Regions from separate parts of the Pseudomonas sp. SMV71 genome, predicted to be linked through region 1. Evidence: predicted binding sites of a transcription regulator. Region 1 holds the regulator's gene; each other region holds the start of a gene.
What was found. Region 1 encodes FliA, which starts transcription of late flagellar genes. Its sites were predicted from a motif close to CTAAAGTTTNNNNNNNNNNNGCCGNTAA; they were not measured.

Region 1 (4,886 bases):
GCCGGCCTGCAAGCCAGCGATCCGGCCCTGCGCATGCAGCTCGAAAGCCTGGCCGGGCGCGGCATCAAGTCAAAAAATTATCTCGTGTTGGCAACCACCAGCCAGAAGCAGGTTCTAACCGCCGCATACCACAGCTACAAGCGCTGCGGGCTGGCCGGCTGCATCCTGACTAAGCTGGACGAAACGGCAAGCCTGGGCGAGGTACTGAGCCTGGCGATCGGACACGATCTGCCGGTGGCATACCTGACCGACGGGCCGCGGATCCCGGATGATTTGCATCTGCCGCGCCGTCACCAACTGGTCAGCCGTGCCGTGAGTGTGCAAATGCAGGAAGAACCCAGCGAAGAAGCCATGGCTGACATGTTCGCTGATATCTACCACAGCCCGACCAAGCAGGTCGGCTGAGGTTATCATGAGTATTTTTTGTACCTACATCGATGGTCTGCCATGCATTGTTCCGTGTGTGAACGCGCAGCCAGTAATGTGGCCTCCGTCTACGTAAGACAAGGTAAAGAACGAACATGGGCAGCATGCATCCCGTACAGGTGATCGCGGTGACCGGCGGCAAAGGTGGCGTCGGGAAGACTAACGTGTCAGTGAACTTGTCCCTGGCTCTGGCAGAGCTTGGCCGACGGGTCATGCTGCTGGACGCCGACCTGGGCCTGGCGAACGTCGACGTATTGCTGGGGCTTACCCCCAAGCGCACCCTGGCGGACGTCATCGAAGGCCGTTGTGAACTGCGCGACGTGCTGTTGCAGGGGCCGGGCGGGATTCGCATCGTGCCGGCCGCTTCCGGCACCCAGAGCATGGTCCACCTGACTCCGGCCCAGCACGCCGGCCTGATCCAGGCGTTCAGCGATATCGGTGACAACCTTGATGTGCTGGTGATCGACACCGCCGCAGGTATCGGCGACTCCGTCGTCAGTTTCGTACGCGCCGCCCAGGAAGTGCTGCTGGTGGTCTGCGATGAACCCACGTCCATCACCGACGCCTATGCCCTGATCAAGTTATTGAATCGCGACTACGGCATGAACCGCTTCCGCGTCCTGGCCAACATGGCCCAGAGCCCGCAGGAGGGGCGCAACCTGTTCGCCAAGCTGACCAAGGTCACGGATCGCTTCCTGGATGTCGCCCTACAATACGTGGGTGCGGTGCCTTACGACGAAAGCGTGCGTAAGGCGGTTCAGAAGCAACGTGCCGTTTATGAAGCTTTTCCACGTTCCAAATGCGCGCTGGCATTCAAGGCAATCGCCCAGAAGGTCGATAGCTGGCCCTTGCCGGCCAATCCGCGCGGTCATCTGGAATTTTTCGTCGAGCGTCTCGTGCAACAAACAGCAGGGCCCGTGCTATGACTGCAAGCGGTTACAACCATCTCTACAAAAAATCGGCACGGGACGCCCAATACGAACTGATCGAGCGTTATGCGCCCCTGGTCAAGCGTATCGCGTACCACTTGCTGGCGCGCCTGCCGGCCAGTGTTCAGGTCGAGGACCTGATCCAGGCCGGCATGATCGGCCTGCTCGAGGTGGCGAACAAATACGACGCGAGCAAAGGCGCCAGCTTCGAGACGTATGCCGGGATCCGCATTCGCGGGGCAATGCTCGATGAGGTCCGCAAGGGCGATTGGGCGCCGCGCTCGGTGCACCGTAATACGCGCATGGTCAGCGACGCGATCCGGGCAATTGAAGCTAAAACCGGGCGCGACGCTAAAGATCACGAGGTTGCGGCCGAACTCCAGTTGAGTCTCGATGATTACTACGGGATTTTGAACGATACCTTGGGCAGCCGCCTGTTCAGTTTCGACGACCTGTTGCAGGACGGCGAACATGAAGGGCTGCATGAGGATGGCGCAAGTACTCACATGGAGCCTGCGCGTGACCTGGAAGATGAACGGTTCCAGAGCGCGCTGGCCGAAGCGATTGCCAATTTGCCGGAGCGTGAGCGGCTGGTCTTGGCGCTGTACTACGACGAAGAGCTGAACCTCAAGGAGATCGGTGAGGTCCTGGGGGTCAGCGAATCGCGGGTCAGCCAGTTACACAGCCAGTGCGCGGCCCGCTTGCGGGGGCGTTTGGGGGAGTGGCGAGCGCGCTGACAGGCGTGTGGAGCGATTGCGAACGAGATTGGCCAGTCATGCGCCAGCCACGTGCAGCGCTCCAGACCGTTGTCGAGTGTTGTGCCGGAATTGATTGAAATGGCGCGTTCAGGTGCTGGACGCGTTTAAGACTGCTTGGAGGTCGAATTGGACAAGAACATGAAAATCCTCATCGTTGATGATTTTTCAACGATGCGGCGGATCATTAAAAACCTGTTGCGTGACCTCGGGTTCACCAACACGGCCGAAGCAGATGACGGGACCACCGCGCTCCCGATGTTGCACAGCGGTAACTTCGATTTCCTGGTCACCGACTGGAACATGCCAGGCATGACCGGCATCGACCTGCTGCGCCAGGTGCGTGCCGATGAAAAGCTCAAGCACCTGCCGGTGCTGATGGTGACTGCCGAAGCCAAGCGCGAGCAGATCATCGAAGCGGCCCAGGCCGGTGTGAATGGCTATGTGGTCAAACCCTTCACGGCCCAGGCGTTGAAAGAGAAGATCGAAAAAATCTTCGAACGCATCGGTTAACGGCGCCACGGGGGAGCTATGGATAACGAATCTTCTATGGGCGATTTCGAATCGACCCTGAAAAAACATGCCCGCGAACTGGTCGAGAGCCTTGAAAAAGGTCGTTTTGGCGATGCGGTTCAAATGATCCATGAGCTCAACCAGACCCGTGACCGCGGTCTGTATCAGGAAGTGGGCAAGCTCACGCGTGAATTGCACAGCGCGATTGTCAATTTCCAGATCGACCCGCACATGCCGCAGGCCGAGGAAGTCTCGCAGATCACCGACGCCACCGAGCGTCTGGGTTATGTGGTCAAGCTGACCGAGGCTGCGGCCAACCGCACCATGGACCTGGTGGAAAATGCCACGCCGCTGGTCAATGGCCTGAGCGAAGAAGCCCAGGCCTTGAGCACCGACTGGGGGCGCTTCATGCGGCGCGAAGTCGGGGCTGAAGAGTTCCGGGAACTGGCCCGTCGGGTTGACGCTTTTCTGACGCGCAGCAGCACCGAAGGCCGCGCCGTTGCAAGCAACCTCAACGATATCTTGCTGGCCCAGGACTATCAGGACCTGACCGGCCAGGTCATCAAGCGGGTGACCCAACTGGTCACCGAAGTGGAAAGCAATCTGCTCAAGCTGGTGCTGATGGCCAGCCAGGTTGACCGCTTTGCAGGCATCGAACACGACCGTGCAGCGATACTTGCAGAAAAAGATCCACAAAAACATCTCTCTCAGGGTGAAGGTCCGCAGATTCATGCCGATAAAAGAGAAGACGTTGTGTCCGGTCAGGACGATGTGGACGATTTGCTGTCCAGCCTTGGATTCTGAGTTTGTAGGTCGTGATGACGGTTAATGCCGGTCGCGCCGTGCCCCACAAGGCGCAAGACTAGGCACGAGGAGTGCGGTTTGGTTTTCCAAATGAACGACGAGTAACGACGGCTTGCGCCTTGTGGGGCGCGGCCCGGAGGGTTGGAGCTGTGAGCGCGCCATGCCGCGTTGCGAAACTTGGTAAGGAAACAACCCTTACCCGCGTCTCGCGCCTTGCCTGGCACGCTCACAGCTCCAACGCAATCCGGCATTAACCGTCATCACGACCTACCTGTTTTAGGAGCAGCCATTAATGAGCTTCGGCGCCGATGAAGAGATCCTTCAGGATTTCCTGGTTGAGGCCGGCGAGATTCTAGAGCAACTTTCCGAGCAACTGGTCGAGCTGGAAAGCCGACCGGATGATGCGGATCTGCTCAATGCAATTTTTCGCGGTTTCCACACTGTAAAAGGAGGCGCCGGCTTCCTCCAGCTCAACGAGCTGGTGGAGTGCTGTCACATTGCCGAGAACGTGTTCGACATCCTGCGCAAGGGTGAGCGTCGCGTTGACGCAGAGTTGATGGACGTGGTGCTTGAAGCGCTGGATGCGGTCAACAGCATGTTCAGCGAAGTGCGCGAGCGCTCGCCGATTACCCCCGCTACACCTGAGCTGCTCGCCGCGCTGTCGCGCCTGGCCGAGCCGCAATCGGCTGACGAAGCCGCGCCGGAAGCTGCGCCGGCCGTCGAGGCGGTGGTCGAAGAGCCGGTCGCCGAAGAGTCGGGCGATATCACCGATAATGAATTCGAACAACTGCTGGACTCGCTGAACGCCGTCAAGGCCGAGGCCGAGGCTCCGGCGGCGCCTGCTGCGCCCGCAACGCCTGCGGCCGATGCCGCTGCCAGCGATGAAATCACCGACGCCGAGTTCGAGTCGCTGCTCGACCAGCTCCATGGCAAAGGCCAGTTCGCCGTCGATGCCGTCGTTCCTCCTGCGGCCCCCACGGCGGCTGCCGCTGCGCCGAAAGCGGCGGGCGACAACTCGGACATCACCGACGACGAATTCGAAGCCTTGCTCGATCAGTTGCATGGCAAGGGTACCTTTGCCGTCGACGCGCTGGACTCGGCCATCGCTTCGGCGCCGGCGCCGGCCCAGCCCGCCGCCGCTGTGGCTGGTAGTGATCTGATCACTGACCAGGAATTCGAATCGCTGCTCGACGAATTGCACGGCAAAGGCAAGTTCAGCGAAGTCGCTACGACCTCCGCTGCGCCTGCTGCTGCCACCACGGCTACGCCGGTGGCCAAGGCTGCGCCAAAGCCCGCCGCCAAGGCGCCGGAACCGAAAGCCGAGGCGCCCAAGCCTGCCGCGGCCGCCGCCCCGGCGCCAGCCCGCGCCGCCGCCGCGCCGCCACCGGAAAAACCGGCCAGCGAAGCCGAGACCACCGTGCGGGTCGACACCGCGCGCCTGGACGAGATCATGAACATG
Region 2 (4,886 bases), on a different contig from region 1:
GCGGAGGTGACCCTGGGTATCGTGCTCGGCCAGCCGGCGGTCTGGCTGCTCAGCCGGTTGAGGCACCGCCGGTGGGATGAGTTCCTCGGCAACATCAGCTACGGGGTTTTCCTCAATCACTTCGTGGTGATGTATGTATTGCGGGCGTTCTGGCCGGTGGAGTACAGCACTCTGATCATCACGGCAGTGCTGGTGCTGTCCTTCGTCTTGAGTGGCGTGTCGTATTACAGCATCGAACGGCCGGCGCTGAAGCTCCGTCACGCCCTGAGGGCAGGCGTTGGGCGCGACATCGTTAGGGGCACGCCGGCTTAAGGAAGACAACTGCAAACGAAAATGCCCGGGCTCAGATTCCGGGCATTTTTGTTCCAGCGCAGCGCGATCAGAACGTTACGCTGGCGCTCAGGCGTGCGGTGCGCGGCTCGCCGACGTTGACCTGCAGCTGGCTGCCGGTGGAGGACGGGTAGTATTGTTTGTCGAACAGGTTGTCCACGTTCAGTTGCAGAGAGGTCTTGTAGCCGAACACCGGCGACTCCCAGCGCAGGAAAGCGTCGGCCACGGTGTAGCTGCTGAGCCAGAAATCGTTGGCGTTGTTGGCGGCACGCTCGCCGACGTAGCGCGCGCCGCCACCTGCATGCCAGTTGCCGAATTCGGCAGGTACGTTCAGGTGATGGCTCAGGTACAGGCTGGCGGTGTGCTTTGGGGCATTGGCCAGGCGGTGGCCTTCGTCGTCCGGATCGTCGAGGATTTCCGTGTGGGTGTAGGCATAGGTGCCGATCAGGTCCCAGCGTTCGGACAAGCGGCCGGTGATGTCCAGCTCCAGACCCTGGGAGCCGACCTTTCCGGCGGCTTCCGACAGGGTCACGCCATTGAGCGTGGAGGATGTCACGACATTCTTCTTGACGATGTCGAACAACGCCAGGTTGATGTTCAAACCCGGCAGCGGATCGTACTTGGCACCGACTTCGTAGCTGCGACCTTCCTCCGGCTTGAAGGTATTGCCGGAGTCGTCCACGGTGTCGTTCGGCTTGAACGAGCGGCTGTAATTACCGTATAGCGACAGCTCGTCGGTGGCTTTGTAGACCAGACCGAGAAACGGCACGAACGCGTCGCCGTTGTCGTCGCGGTTCACTTTATAGCGGGCACCCCTGCCCTGGTCGCTGTATTGATCGTAATGCTGGTAACGACCGCCGAAGACCAGGATCCAACGGTCGTCGAGGTGCCAGTTGTCCTTCAGATAAACCGAGCTTGAAGTCAGTTCGTTACGCAGGTCGCTGTCTGCAGCGTTGATCAGGCTCGGCTCGGGCAGGTTGCCGTAGACCGGTGAAGTGATGTCAAAACCGCCGCGAGGGGCATTGCGGTAGGTTTTGCCACGGAACTGATCGGACACCTGATTATCGACACCCACCAACAGATCATGACGCTGGCCGAAGAGGTCCTGCTTGCCCATGAAATCCCAGCTGGCGAAACGGGTTTCATCGTCGTAATGAGCGCCGTTGGCGCGTCGGCTCAGGACATTGCCTGTCAATGTGTTGGGCTGCGCAATCGCGAGGCTGTACCGGTCATTGTTCCAACCGTAGGTCAGTCGGGTTTTCCAGGCATCGCTCAGTTCATACTCGAAGCGCGCCGTGGCCGTTTCGCGGATTCCCTGGCTCTTGGCCCAGCGCTCATCGAGACGCTTGTCGTAGTCGATGTCCGCTGGATGTCCATTGCGGAACACCGTACCCCGGTCGAACGGGTTGGAGTATTCGTTGTACTCATAGCTCAGGTTCAACGAAGCCCGCTCCCCGGTCCATGCCAGGGACGGCGCCACGAGCGTGCTCTCGTTGACGCCATAGTTGCGCCAGTAATCCTCGTGCTTGCGCTCGGCGATCAGCCGATAAGCCAGGCCGGTGTCGCCCAGCGGCCCGGTGGTGTCCACGGCCGTGGTACCGCCGCCTTCGCTGTAGGCCGAGCCGCTCAGGGTGGTGCCCCGGGTGTATTCGGGCTGCTTGCTGATGACATTGATCAGGCCGCCGGGCTCCAACGCGCCGTACAGCATCGAGGCCGGGCCCTTGAGCACTTCGACCCGCTCGGTGGTGGCGCTGAAGTTATGCCCCAGGTTGGAACGCACACCATCGCGCAGGATCGAGCCATCGTCGTTGGTGCCAAAACCGCGCTTGACCAGCGAGTCCCGCGAGCCGCCCAGCGTATTGCCCTGGTTGACGCCGCTGACGAACTTCATGGCATCGTTCAGCGAGCGTACCTGATAGTCCGCCAGGGTCTGCCGGGTCACCACGTTGATCGACTGCGCCTCTTCCTTGATCGGTACATCACTCTTGCTCGCCGTGCTGGCCTGCGACGCCGTGTAGCCATCGTCCTGAGTCACACCGCTGCCCTGGATAGCCGTGGCCGGCAGTTCCAATGTCTCCTGGGCTTGTAAAGGACCGGCGATGAACCAGCAGGACAAGGTCGGCAGGACACACTTGATGAAGACGTTGCGGTTTGCGAGGGAGGTGGAACGATTCAAGACGCGGCACTCGTGGGGGGACGTAAATGCGAGCGAATATACTTTGAGAATGATTCCCAGTAAATGCTTTCTATTTGATCGAATGCGCCGTCAATCCCTGTGGGAGCGAGCCTGCTCGCGATAGCGGTGCATCAGTCGGCGACGGTATAGGCTGACAGTCCGCTATCGCGAGCAGGCTCGCTCCCACAGGGTTACGCATCTAGCAGCCCACTGAAATCGTAGCAAGTGATATCAAATCGCCCAAATCGCTAAAGCTTTCCCAGTCGCGGTCGAATGTATGCCATTGAGAGATTTTTTGCCCAGGAGCAGCGGCATGCAGACGTTAAAGGCCTTGTACGAGTCTATCGAGATGCAGTTCTTCGATACGCTCACCAAAAAACTGTCGAGCCTTTTCCTGCTGGTGGTGGTCAGTGCGCTGCTGTACTGGGTGGCCCTCAGCGCCCGGGCGGACATTGTCTTGCAGCTGCGCGCCGCGCAGCTGGACGCCGTGCTGCTGGGCCAGATCGAATCCCGGCTCGATGGGCTCACTCATGCCCTGCTCTTCGGCGCGCTGCTGACCCTGGGCATGATCAGCTTCATGGTCTGGTACTTCCGCCACCTGATCGTGCGTCCCGTCACCGCCATGACCCACGCCCTGGAAGAGATCGCCAATGGCGAAGGCGACCTGTCCAAGGACCTGCCACTGGTGACCCACGACGAGATTCGCGTGCTGGCCGCCACCTGCAACCGGTTCCTGGCCAAGCAGCGCGAGATAATCAGCAACGTCCAGGCGTTGACCGTGCACATCGCTGTGGAATCGGCGCGCTCGCTGAAAAACATCAGCGACTCCAGCGACAGCGCGACCCACCAGGCACGCTTCGCCAAGGAAGTGATGGAACAGAGCAATACCGCCGTCGGCCGCATCGAAGAGGTGTCGCGCCAGACCCAGGGCATCTCCAGCACCACCGCGCAGAACCTGAGCATTGCCCGTGATTCCTACGCCGAGCTGCTGGAAGTGACCGGCAATATCAGTGAGATTTCCAGCAGCCTCAATGAATTCGCCACCCTGGTGAGCGCCTTGAACCAGCGCTCCTCCAGCATCAAGTCCATCGTGGGTCTGATCCAGCAGATCTCCGCCCAGACCAACCTGCTGGCGCTCAACGCGGCCATCGAGGCCGCCCGCGCCGGTGAGAGTGGCCGCGGCTTCGCAGTGGTGGCCGATGAAGTGCGCACCCTGGCGCAGAACGTCAGCCGGGCCACGGACGATATTTCGCGCAACATCGACGCCATGCTCGAAGAAGTCAGTTCTACCCATGAACAGACCACCCAGATCAGCCACAGCGCCCGGGAAACCCAAAAGGTAGTGGAGCGCGCTTCCGGGCATTTCGAGAGCATGATCGGCGACTTCGAATCCACCAATGGCAAGCTGGCGGACATCGCCGACCATATCCAGCAGTTCGCCGACAGCAATACTGGAATCAACGAACGGGTCACCCAGATCCACGCCGACAGCCAGTCGATCGACCAGCGAATGCAGCATTCGGCGACCGCTACTCGTGACTTGTCTGGCGTTGCCGAAAAGGTCCAGGCGCTACTGGGCCGGTTCGTGCTTGGCCATGGCAGGCTCGATGCGGCGATCAGCCGGGCCAGCGAATGCCGTGATCTTCTGCAGGTCCGCCTGGAGGCGTTGCAAGGCGAAGGCGTCAATCTGTTTGACCAGAGCTACCAGCTCATCCCTGGCACCGATCCCAAGCAGTACATGACCAGCTATACCGAGCGCTTTGCGCGGATCTGCCAGGAAGCCTGCGACCAACTCACCCGCAGCACGCCGGGCGGCAAGGTTTCTTTCATCGTCGACACCAAGGGCTATTGCCCGGTCAACAACAGCTGGGTGTCCAAGCCGCCCACGGGCGACCGCGCCGTCGATTTGCCGGTGTGCCGCAACAAGCGGATCTTCAACGACCCCATCGGCCTGCGGGCAGCGGGCAACGTCCAGCGCTTTCTGCTCCAGACGTACCTGCGCGATACCGGGGAAATCATGACCGAGATCGACGTCCCGTTCTTCTTTGGCGGTCGCCATTGGGGCAACCTGCGGGTGGGGTTCGATGCGGCGGTGTTGTTGGCGGAGTGACTTTCCCCGTGGCGAGGGAGCTTGCTCCCGCTGGGCTGCGTAGCGGCCCTTCCCTTCTTTCGGTCAACACTGCCTTTACTGACCTACCGTCATCGTCGGATCGCCGGCCGGAGCAGGCTCGCTACCGCAGGATCCGTGGTGAATGCAGATCCTGAAGCCACTCAGAAACCAATGTGGGAGCGAGCCTGCTCCGGGCGGCGATCCGACGATAGCGGTCAGTCAGCCAACATCTTCGCCGATTGACCCACCGCATCGCGAGCAGGCTCGCTC
Region 3 (4,886 bases), on a different contig from region 1:
TCCGGGAAAACGCCTGGGTCTGGTCTGCCGAGTACGGCGACGCCGGATCGCTGGAAATGGAGAACGCCAGCAAACCCTCGGCTTTGGGGCCATGGCCGTCGAACGTCACCACTTGCAGATAACTGGTGCCACTGACCACCTCGCGCTTGCCATTTGCCCCCGGCACACTCTGGATCGCGTTGTAGATGCCCAGCTCTCCGGGCCCACCGTGAATCGGCGTCTGCCGGCCTCCGCTACTGGCAACCTGAATGTCCTGCCACTGGAGGTCCTTCGACACACCGGTGGCCCTGGCCTCTTCTACCGAGGCCGCCATGGCTTCGCGCACGGCCTTGAGCACTGGCGCTCGCTCGATTGCCAAGCCCCTAGGCGTGTGTTGCGGGTCTTTCGGATCGAACACGACGCGCCACGAATCGGGCATCGCTTGCAACCGCGCCATGATCTGCTGGAAGTGCACCAAGCCCGGTCCACTGCTCAGGCTGGCGGTGCGATCCCAGGCCTTGAGCGCCACGCAGGCCTGTGCCACTGCCTCGGCGTCCGGCCCCGATTCAGCGGCACAGGCCTCCAAAAGGTCCGGCATCACCTGGTCGGCCAGGTAGACCCGATCGTCCATGACCATACGTTGAAGATCCTTCACCTCCACCGGACCGTCCTTCGCCAACCGGCCGAGCTGGTCCAGGGCAAACCGTGCCCGCAGCCCCAGCGGCAGGCCTTGCTGGCTGATCAGAGGTGAGTAGCCGGACAGGGGCTGCGCCGGGTTGATCATCCAGGCCGAGTCGTTGGAGTTCTGCACAAAGTCACGGCGCAGCAATTGCGGGAGCTGGTCAGCGGCATAGATGCCTTTTTGCGCGGCCTTGGGGTCTACGTCCCAGGTGCATTCACTGCGCGAGCCATCCAGAACGATCAATTGCAGGCCGGCCCGAGGATCGCTGCAACGCGCCAGTTTATCGACCCCGACGTTCGGCACCACCGACAGGTTCATGTAGAGGCTCTGCCCCTGGTCGTCCACCGCCAGGGTATTGACCCAGGGAATGCCCTGGATCCGATGCACCGCATCCTGGAAGTCCTTGAGGCTGACGGCCCGGTTCATTGCGTACCACTGGGCCAGGACGCGGTCGTTTTCCAGGTTCGCATCCCGCAGGCTATAGGCGAACCGGTTATCCCAGTCCAGCCGTCCCGGCCACTGCACGATCGGTCCGAACTGCGAGCCATAGACCACGCGGGAAACCGTACCAACCCGCCCATCGGCTTGCTTGACCTCGACCGAGACCGTCTGCCGGCTCATCGGCACGGACTTGCCATCGAGCAGATAGCGGGTCGGGTCTTTCGGGTCGAGTTGCAGGCGGTACAACGTGAAATGCTTGGAGGTGTCGACGGTGTGGGTCCAGGCCAGGTGCTGGCTGAAACCGATGTTGATCAGCGGCAGGCCTGGCAGGGCCGCGCCCATGACATCCAACTGGCCTGGGATGGTCAGGTGCATCTGGTAGAAACGCATGCCGCCGACCCATGGAAAATGCGGGTTCGCCAGCAACATCCCACGGCCGTTGAATGAACGCTCGCTGCCGATGGCCAGGGCATTGCTGCCGCGTTCCAGGGCGAAGCGCTGTTGCCGGTCCGCCGCGCCGGCAAAGGTCGACGCCGGGCCGGCGTTCTGTGCGGTGGCCCGAGGCGGCTGGGCGCCGGCCAGGGCTTCGGCGAACTGGCCAACGCCGCCTTCCACCAACAGACGGCGAGTCAGCTTGACCAGGTCGAACGCGGTGAGCGGCCGCACCCATTCGCCCGTGCATTGCTCGGGCAGGCCCTTGGCCTGGCGCTCGGCCAGGGCGCGGTTGTAGCCCGCTACGTAGCCTTCGACCAACTGTTGCACTGGCGGCATCTGAGCCTGCCAGAATCCGGAGACCGCCTGCGGCGTGTTGAGCCAGCTGAAAAACAGGTCGCTGGCGCGGTTCTCGCGCTGTTCCACCGTGCGCTGCTCCGGGCCGAAATAACGCGAGCGCTGGGCGTTGACCGTGACCACTTCGTTGGCCAGCAGACAGAGGTTGTCCTGAGCGTAGGCGTAGCCGATGCCATAACCCAGCCCACGCTCGTTCTCGGCACGGATATGCGGCACGCCGAACTGGGTGCGACGGATCTCGGCACTGGCCTGGTTCACATTGCCTTGCGCGTGGACCGTCGCGCTGAGCCCCAGCGCTGCCCCCAACAGTGCGCCTGCGAGGCCAATCCTCGATAACTGCCCGGATATCGTCACGTTCACTCCTGGTGCAAATTTTTAGGAAGTTCACATGCCGCATGCTCACGGAATGTGCCTTGCCATGAAAACGAACCGGATGAAAAAAAATTAATCGCCCGAGGACCGTTTGGCTACAAGGGTTTGACGGAGCCTGGGCATTTTTTTCACATCCGCGCCTTCATGATTGCCCGCCCTCGTTCGTCCTATTGCAGGAGAGTATTCGTGATCTTTTCTGAACAGGCTGTTAAGGAGTTCTTGCATGCGTAACGCGCTACTGCCCACGGACGGCAAGCCACGACTGACCGGCGTATCGCTGGCAGCTACCCACTCGGCGTTCGGCAATCCGCTGGAACGAGGCGGCAATGAGCAGATCCGGCGTCTGCTCAAGAGCTTTGGCTTGCGGACCAGCCTGATCCGCCTGAAGGTCATCGATGCGTTGCTCAAGGCCGGCGACGACAACCGCCGCCTGGGCGTGCGGGGCGTCCACAGTGAGCTGCTGGAGCTGGACATTCCCTTGTCCTTCCTGAGCGTGCGCGAGGTGTTGAAGCGCCTGTACGCCGAGGGGGTCGTCAGCCTCCACCCGGACAAAAGCTACAGCCTGCATCCCAACGCCCTGGCGGCGCTCCAGTGCGCAGAATGAAACAGGCGCTCAGGGCTTGACCTTGCGCCGCATCACGCCGTTGATCACGACAACGGCGACCGCCACGGCAATGGCGATGTACTGAAACAGCTGCTCGCTGATCATGCCCCTGCCCTGCATCCAGGACAGCCCCAGCATGATCGCCAGGACGACGAGCACGATCAGAATCGAATATTTCAAACGTTGCGAATGAGTCATTGCCAATTTCCTGAATGTTTCAGTTCAATACCCGCACGCGGCGCTTTTTTGAATCCCCGCCAGCGAGCGAAGTCCCATGTTACAGCGCTAGCTGCTTTTTGGCGCGAGGGAGCAAAGCCTGCCCCCACACATTGGCGATGATCCATTTGCTGAAGCCGGTGCTATCACCGCCGATGTACGGCATTAAAGCTCTACAGGGAAAGGTCGATACAAATTGGTACGCCCATGCCAACTTTATCTGCCTTCGAACGTCGCCTTCGTGCAAGGACCTGCCATATGCCCGCATTTCGCACCATTCAGGCTCGCTACACACTGTTCCTGATTCTCTTCATCCTGGTGCTCTCGATCCTGACGGTCGTGGGCATCAGTTACCTGGTCGCGCCCAAACTGCGCCATACCGAGGAGCAAGTGGCCCTCAACCGCATCGGCGAAGTCGCCGAACAGATCCAGGGCGAACTGAACAAGGTGCAGGCGCAGCAGCGCAGCATTACCCAGACCATTCCCCTGCTCGACAGCGATGCCATCGATAAAGTCCTGCCGGGCCTGGTAGACCAATATGGCGAACTGAAGGTGTTCGGCGGCGGGATCTGGCCGCTGCCCAACCAGCGAGCCGAAGGCCGCAGCAAGTTCAGCACTTTCTGGCACCGCGACGCTTCGGGCAAATTGGTGGTCAACACCTTCTGGAACAGCGATGCGGCACCGAATTACTTCGATCAGCCCTGGCACAAGGGCGGCATGGCCACCCCGGCCGGCAAATGCGCCTGGGCCGCCGCCTACAAAGATGACGCCAGCGCCGAACCGCGCACCAACTGCGCCATGGCCATCCAGAAGAACGGCGTGCCTTATGGCGTTTCCACCATCGACGTGACTCTGGGCTTTTTCAACGACCTGATCGCCCGCAAAGAGGCTGACCTGAGCGCCGAAATGCTGATCGTCGAAGGCGACGGCAAGATCATCAGCAACAGCTCGCGCATCAGCGGGCCGATCGTGCTGAAGAACATCAGTGATCTGGCGGGCACCTCGCCGTTCGCAGCCCAGGTCAAGGCGGGCCTGGCCAAGCGTGACCAGCCGCTGCAACGGGTCGAATTCGACAACAATGGCGAAGCCAGTACGTTCTTCATGCGCCCCATCGAAGGTTCGCCGTGGTTCCTGGCGACAGCGTTACCCACGCGCCTGATCACCGCCCAGCGTGACGATGTGCTCAGCACCTTGAGCCTGCTGCAGATCCCGATGGTGATCCTGCTGGTGCTGATCCAGCTGTACGCGATCCGTCAGTTGACCAATCGCATGAAAATCCTGAAGGGCAACATCGACGCCCTGTCCACTGGCGATGCCGACCTGACCCGACGCATTACCATCCGCGCCGAGGATGAACTGGGCGCCATTGGCCATTCGGTCAACGGTTTCATCGCCTACCTGCAAGGCATGATCGGTGAAGTGACCCAAGCCACCGGTGCCATGGCCTCGAGCCTGGACAGCCTGCAACGGACCTCGGCCCATGCCAGTGAAATCCTGATGCGCCACGCTTCGGAAACCGATCAGACCGTGACCGCGATCACCGAAATGAGCTCCACGGCTGAAAGCGTGGCGCAGAATGCCGCTGAAACGGCGGCGTTCACCCAGCGCGCCAACGAGCATGCCGATCGTTCCCGCGTGGTGGTCGGTGAGGCTTCCAACAGTGTGGTGGCGCTGATCGATGAAGTGTCCAGCGCTACCCGCAAGGTCGAGAGCATGCAGCAAGACGCCCAGCGCATCACTGAGATTCTCGGCGTCATCGGTGCCATCGCCGGACAGACCAACCTGCTGGCCCTCAACGCCGCC
Region 4 (4,886 bases), on a different contig from region 1:
ATTTCTTTGTCCGGCGTGATGCCCAATTGTTCGAGTATCTGCGGCATGTCCCGGCGAATGCGCAGGTTGCGCGCCTGATCCATGCCGGCGGTCCATTCGAAGTTGATGGCGCCGGGGATATGTCCGCCCCTGGCAGCGACGACTTTTTCGCCGGAAAACTCCAGCGGGCCGCGAGCGTCCCAGATCGCCAGGTCGGCAGCACCGAGGCGGCTTTGCAGGTACTCGCGCGTTGCGGTGGGGGCTTCATGCAGGGTCAGGCTCACCGGGCCTGCGACGGGCGCCGGGACTTCGATCGAAACCGGCAGGCCTTCGTCCAGCCAAGACAGCAGGCCGCCGTCGAGGTAGTGGTAACGGGTGTGGCCAATCACGTCCAGCAGCCAGATGAAGCGCCCGGCCCAACCGCCGCCTTCGTCGTCATAGAGCACGTAGACTGCCTCGGGGTTGTGCCCGAGTTCGCCGAACAGGGCCTCGAGATCGGCTTTGGCCGGCAACAGGCCCGGCGCCGGCGGCTGGCCCAGTTGCGTGCGCTTGGGGTCGACGAACCGTGCGCCAGGGATATGTCCGGTGCTGTAGCGGGCGGCGCTGGTCAGGTCCACCAGGATCAGCTCGCGGGCGTCGAGGCGCGCAAGCAGCTCGCTCGGTTCGATCACCAGCGGCAAGCCAGAGAAGTCAGGCATGTGAGGTCTCCAGGGGCGCAAAGGGAAAGGATTGTAGCAAGTTCAGCGACCGCGGTTGGTAAAGGTGTGCAGGGCCCGTTCGATGCACTGCACGGTTTTACCAAAGGCCTGCAAGGTCACGTCCGAGAACGGTCCGCCGCCCTGGTCCGCCACCACCAGCATGATCACTCGCCCGTTGCAGGTCAGCGAACGCAGGATCAGATGCTCGCCCTTGAATTGGCTGCGCAGGCCCGGCGGCAACAGCGCAGAAAACTGCGCGTTGTTGTCCGGGTTCAGGCGGACCTGAGCCTGCTGGGCCAGCAACCGCTGCAAGACCTTGCTTTGGCTGATGGAAAAACTCATGGCCGCGGCTTCGGCAGGCAGGCCGGCGGTCTGGTGTACGCGCACGCTGGTCTGGCTGCGATCGGCCATCAGGATCATCACCCGGCGCATGCCGCAGGCCACCAAAACATCCCGTGCCGAGGTGGTCAGGTGCATGGCATTGCGGAAGGGGCTTGGCTCCACCAGCAGCGCCGAGCATTGCTTGCGCCACTGACCCAGGCTTTCGGCGCTGGGCGCAGCGGCCGGCAACAAACCGGGGTGGACGCGGCGCAGCCCCCATGGCCAGATCAGCGCCACAGCCGGGTGCCAGAGGTCCGGCATGGCGTGCTGCCGGGCACTGACGGCGGCTTGCTGATGCAGTTGCTGCTGCAACTCATCCATCGGCATCTGCAGATACAGGCTGGTGAGGTACTGCCAGCGCGAACTGTGGGGGCAATCCCAGGCCTGGTGGGCTGAAAGGGCCAGACCGTTTGCCAGCAACACGGTGTTGGCCGGCTGATTGAGCCAGCGTCGCAAGGTCGGGTCGTCGTCCAGGCGATTCTGCTGGCGCAACGGGTGCTCACTGTCGCGGGCGATCCGCAGCACTTTCACCAGTTCGCGACGCTCGGTGAGCATCAGGCGATAGCCCTGTGCCACCCAGATCGGCAGGCGCCAGGTCTCCACCAGCGCCAGGCAGATGTGCAACAGGCCGACACCGAACAGTTCACGCTCTACTTTAGCGGCGGATTGGCCTTTATGGACCACGCGCAATTCCCATTCCCCCAGCAGGCGAGGGTGAGTCAGGGCCAGGGCCCAGAGCGGCGACAGAAACAGCAGGCTGCCCCAGTGGATGTCTTGCCACAGCCGGGCCAGGCGGCTGGCAAAAAAACCGTTGGCCTGTTGCGTGGCATGCTGGCTGATCAATTGCATCTGGCGCAGGGCATTCGGGATTTGCTGCTCCGGCAATGAGGGCAGGCGCGCAAGCAATTCTTCGGTGCGCTTGAGGCCGAGGCGGTTGATCGCTACTTCTAGGTTTTCCGCAGGTTCGGCGAGGCTGCCATGGGTGTGCTGGTTGGCTTCACGGATCACGCTCAGGGCCAGGGCGGGGCTGTCCTGCATCAGCTCGGCGATGTCGCGCAGGGAACGGCGACTGTCGCCAAGCGCCTTGCGGACCAGGTCGTGGCTGGCCTGGGGAACCGGTAGATGCACGCCCTCAAGCAATTGTACCCAGCCTTGCAGCGTGGTTGGTCGTGGCGTTGGAACCTTGGTTTCGTGAGTCATGGCTGGACGCGCTCATCCCCGAAGTATCGACGCCCGGAACGGGGCAAATTGGCTTTTCGCCAGAACTGGCTATAGTCTGGCGCAGTTTTGCCGATAAGTAGAAGAAGAGATTTTTCAGCTTCCGAATATGACCTTGAACCCGACTTAAGTAAGTACTTTCTATCTATGGCTAAAATTATCGGCATCATTGTCGTGTTCGCGAGCGTGCTCGGCGGATACGTGCTCTCCCATGGCAAGATTGCCGCCCTGATCCAACCTTTCGAGGTGATGATCATTGGTGGCGCGGCTTTTGGCGCCTTCCTGCAGGCCAACCCTGGCTATATGACCATGCATGTGATCAAGAAGTCCTTGACCATGTTCGGTTCGCGCTTCACCCATACCTTCTATCTCGAGGTCCTGGGCCTGGTGTACGAGATCCTCAACAAAAGCCGCCGCGAAGGCATGATGGCGATCGAGGGCGATATCGAAGACGCGGCCGCCAGCCCGATCTTCGCCAAGTATCCAGCCGTGCTCAAGGACGCCCGCATGACGGCGTTCGTGTGTGACTACCTGCGAATCATGTCGTCGGGCAACATGGCTCCCCACGAGCTCGAAGGCCTGTTCGACATGGAACTGTACAACCTCAAGGAGGACCTGGAGCACCCATCCCACGCCGTTACCGGTATCGCGGACGGCATGCCCGGCTTTGGTATCGTCGCGGCGGTACTGGGTATCGTGGTGACCATGGCGTCCCTGGGCGACGGCGACCAGGCGTCCATCGGCTTGCACGTAGGCGCGGCGCTGGTTGGTACCTTCTTCGGTATTCTGGCGGCGTATGGCTTCTTCGGCCCCCTGGCCACTTCCCTGGCCCATGACGCCAAGGAAGAATTGAACGTCTATGAGGCCATCAAGGCCTCTCTGGTGGCTTCGGCCTCGGGTATGCCGCCATCGCTGGCGGTGGAATTCGGTCGCAAGGTCCTGTACCCGGCGCATCGTCCAAGCTTCGCCGAGCTGGAACAAGCGGTCCGCGGTCGCTAAGTCATGGAAAATAACCAGCCGATCATCATCAAGCGGGTCAAGCGCATAGCCGCTGGACACCACGGGGGCGCCTGGAAAATCGCCTTCGCCGACTTCGCGACGGCGATGATGGCGTTTTTCCTGGTGCTGTGGCTGCTGTCCACGGCCACCCCGGAGCAGAAAATCGCCATCGCCGGTTACTTCAAGGATCCGATCGGGTTCTCCGAAAGCGGCACACCGTACATCATCGACCTGGGTGGCTCGCCGACCCTGGCGCCGGACAACACCCTCAACCCGGAGGTCAAGTCCCAGCCCCAGCCCGACAAGGTGACGGTGGATACCGAGCAGGTTGAAGGCATGGCCGAGCAGATCGAGCGCGAGCGTCTGGAACTGCTCTTGCAGGAATTGCAGAACAAGGTCGAAGAAAACCCGCAACTGCAGAAATTCAAGGATCAGATCCTGTTCGAAATTACGCCGAACGGCTTGCGCATCCAGATCATGGACGCCGAGAACCGGCCGATGTTCGATTCCGGCAGCGCTCGCCTGAAGCCGTACTTCGAGGACATCCTGCTGGCCATGGCCGACACCATCAAGGCGGTGCCGAACAAGATCAGCATCAGCGGTCATACCGATGCCAAGCCTTATGTCGGCAAGGGTGACTACGGTAACTGGGAGTTGTCCGCCAACCGCGCCAACGCGGCACGTCGGGCCCTGGTGGCCGGCAGTTATCCGGACGAGCAGGTGGCACGGGTGGTCGGTTATGCCTCCTCGGCGCTGTTCGATCGCAAGGATCCGTTCAATCCCGTCAACCGGCGTATCGACATCGTGGTACTGACCAAGAAGGCCCAGCAGGCCATCGAAGGTTCGCAAACCGATGACCCGGCGCCAGATCCGGCCCAGGGCGCTCCTGGCGCGGCACCGGCGGCCAATCCTGGCGCTGCGGCGGATCCGAACGCGCTGCCGGCGGACCAGCAACCCGTGCCGGCCCATGAGCTGCGCGAGCGGCTGAATCTGTTCGACGCCCCTGCGACGAAACCGGCGGAACCGCCAGCGCAGTAAGGCCCAATAAAAAAGCCGCGATTATTCGCGGCTTTTTTATTGGGTGCTGCTTCTGTGGCGAGGGAGCTTGCTCCCGCTGGGTTGCGTAGCAGCCCCTTGAGTGAGCGCTGCGCGCTCCAGCGGGAGCAAGCTCCCTCGCCACGAAAACTTCCCTTTCAGGTCAATAGGTGCTTTGCGGCAAGCTGGCGATGATCGAGCGGTAGCTGTTCATCCGTTGCTGCTGCACGCGTCCGTCTTCCAGGGCCTTGAGCAGGGCGCAGCCGGGTTCGCGGTCGTGCTTGCAGTCGCGGAAGCGGCAGGTGCCGATCAGGTCGTTGAACTCGATGAACCCGGCTTCGACATCCGCCCGGCTGACGTGGCCCAGACCGAATTCGCGGATGCCCGGGGAGTCGATCAACTCACCGCCGCGGGGGAAGTGGAACAAGCGTGCGGTAGTGGTGGTGTGAGTGCCCTGGCCGGAAAGCTCGGACAGCGGCCCGACGCGGGTCTCGACGTCTGGCAGCAGACTGTTGACCAGCGACGACTTGCCGACGCCGGACTGGCCGACGAATACGCTGATGCGCCCGTCCAGCT

Region 2: ACLEJQ_RS25570 (methyl-accepting chemotaxis protein) is a predicted target of FliA. The motif match lies at 2,755-2,782, and genes of this name have one in related genera.
Region 3: ACLEJQ_RS03225 (methyl-accepting chemotaxis protein) is a predicted target of FliA. The motif match lies at 3,249-3,276, and genes of this name have one in related genera.
Region 4: motA (flagellar motor stator protein MotA) is a predicted target of FliA. The motif match lies at 2,328-2,355, and genes of this name have one in related genera.

The regions. Positions count from the first base shown of each region.
Region 1 is NZ_JBKGGU010000011.1:123,369-128,254, reverse strand. Features, by position in the region: gene flhF (flagellar biosynthesis protein FlhF) at 1-405, shown strand, start outside; gene fleN (flagellar synthesis regulator FleN) at 522-1,352, shown strand; gene fliA (RNA polymerase sigma factor FliA) at 1,349-2,092, shown strand; gene ACLEJQ_RS13565 (chemotaxis response regulator CheY) at 2,252-2,623, shown strand; gene ACLEJQ_RS13560 (protein phosphatase CheZ) at 2,642-3,427, shown strand; gene ACLEJQ_RS13555 (chemotaxis protein CheA) at 3,720-4,886, shown strand, end outside.
Region 2 is NZ_JBKGGU010000043.1:8,979-13,864, forward strand. Features, by position in the region: gene ACLEJQ_RS25560 (acyltransferase family protein) at 1-312, shown strand, start outside; gene ACLEJQ_RS25565 (TonB-dependent siderophore receptor) at 380-2,506, opposite strand; gene ACLEJQ_RS25570 (methyl-accepting chemotaxis protein) at 2,820-4,616, shown strand.
Region 3 is NZ_JBKGGU010000002.1:340,794-345,679, forward strand. Features, by position in the region: gene pvdQ (bifunctional acylase PvdQ) at 1-2,245, opposite strand, end outside; gene ACLEJQ_RS03215 (fe2+ zn2+ uptake regulation protein) at 2,487-2,867, shown strand; gene ACLEJQ_RS03220 (hypothetical protein) at 2,877-3,065, opposite strand; gene ACLEJQ_RS03225 (methyl-accepting chemotaxis protein) at 3,342-4,886, shown strand, end outside.
Region 4 is NZ_JBKGGU010000014.1:13,858-18,743, forward strand. Features, by position in the region: gene ACLEJQ_RS15805 (rhodanese-like domain-containing protein) at 1-677, opposite strand, end outside; gene ACLEJQ_RS15810 (HDOD domain-containing protein) at 720-2,258, opposite strand; gene motA (flagellar motor stator protein MotA) at 2,424-3,275, shown strand; gene motB (flagellar motor protein MotB) at 3,279-4,313, shown strand; gene rsgA (small ribosomal subunit biogenesis GTPase RsgA) at 4,474-4,886, opposite strand, start outside.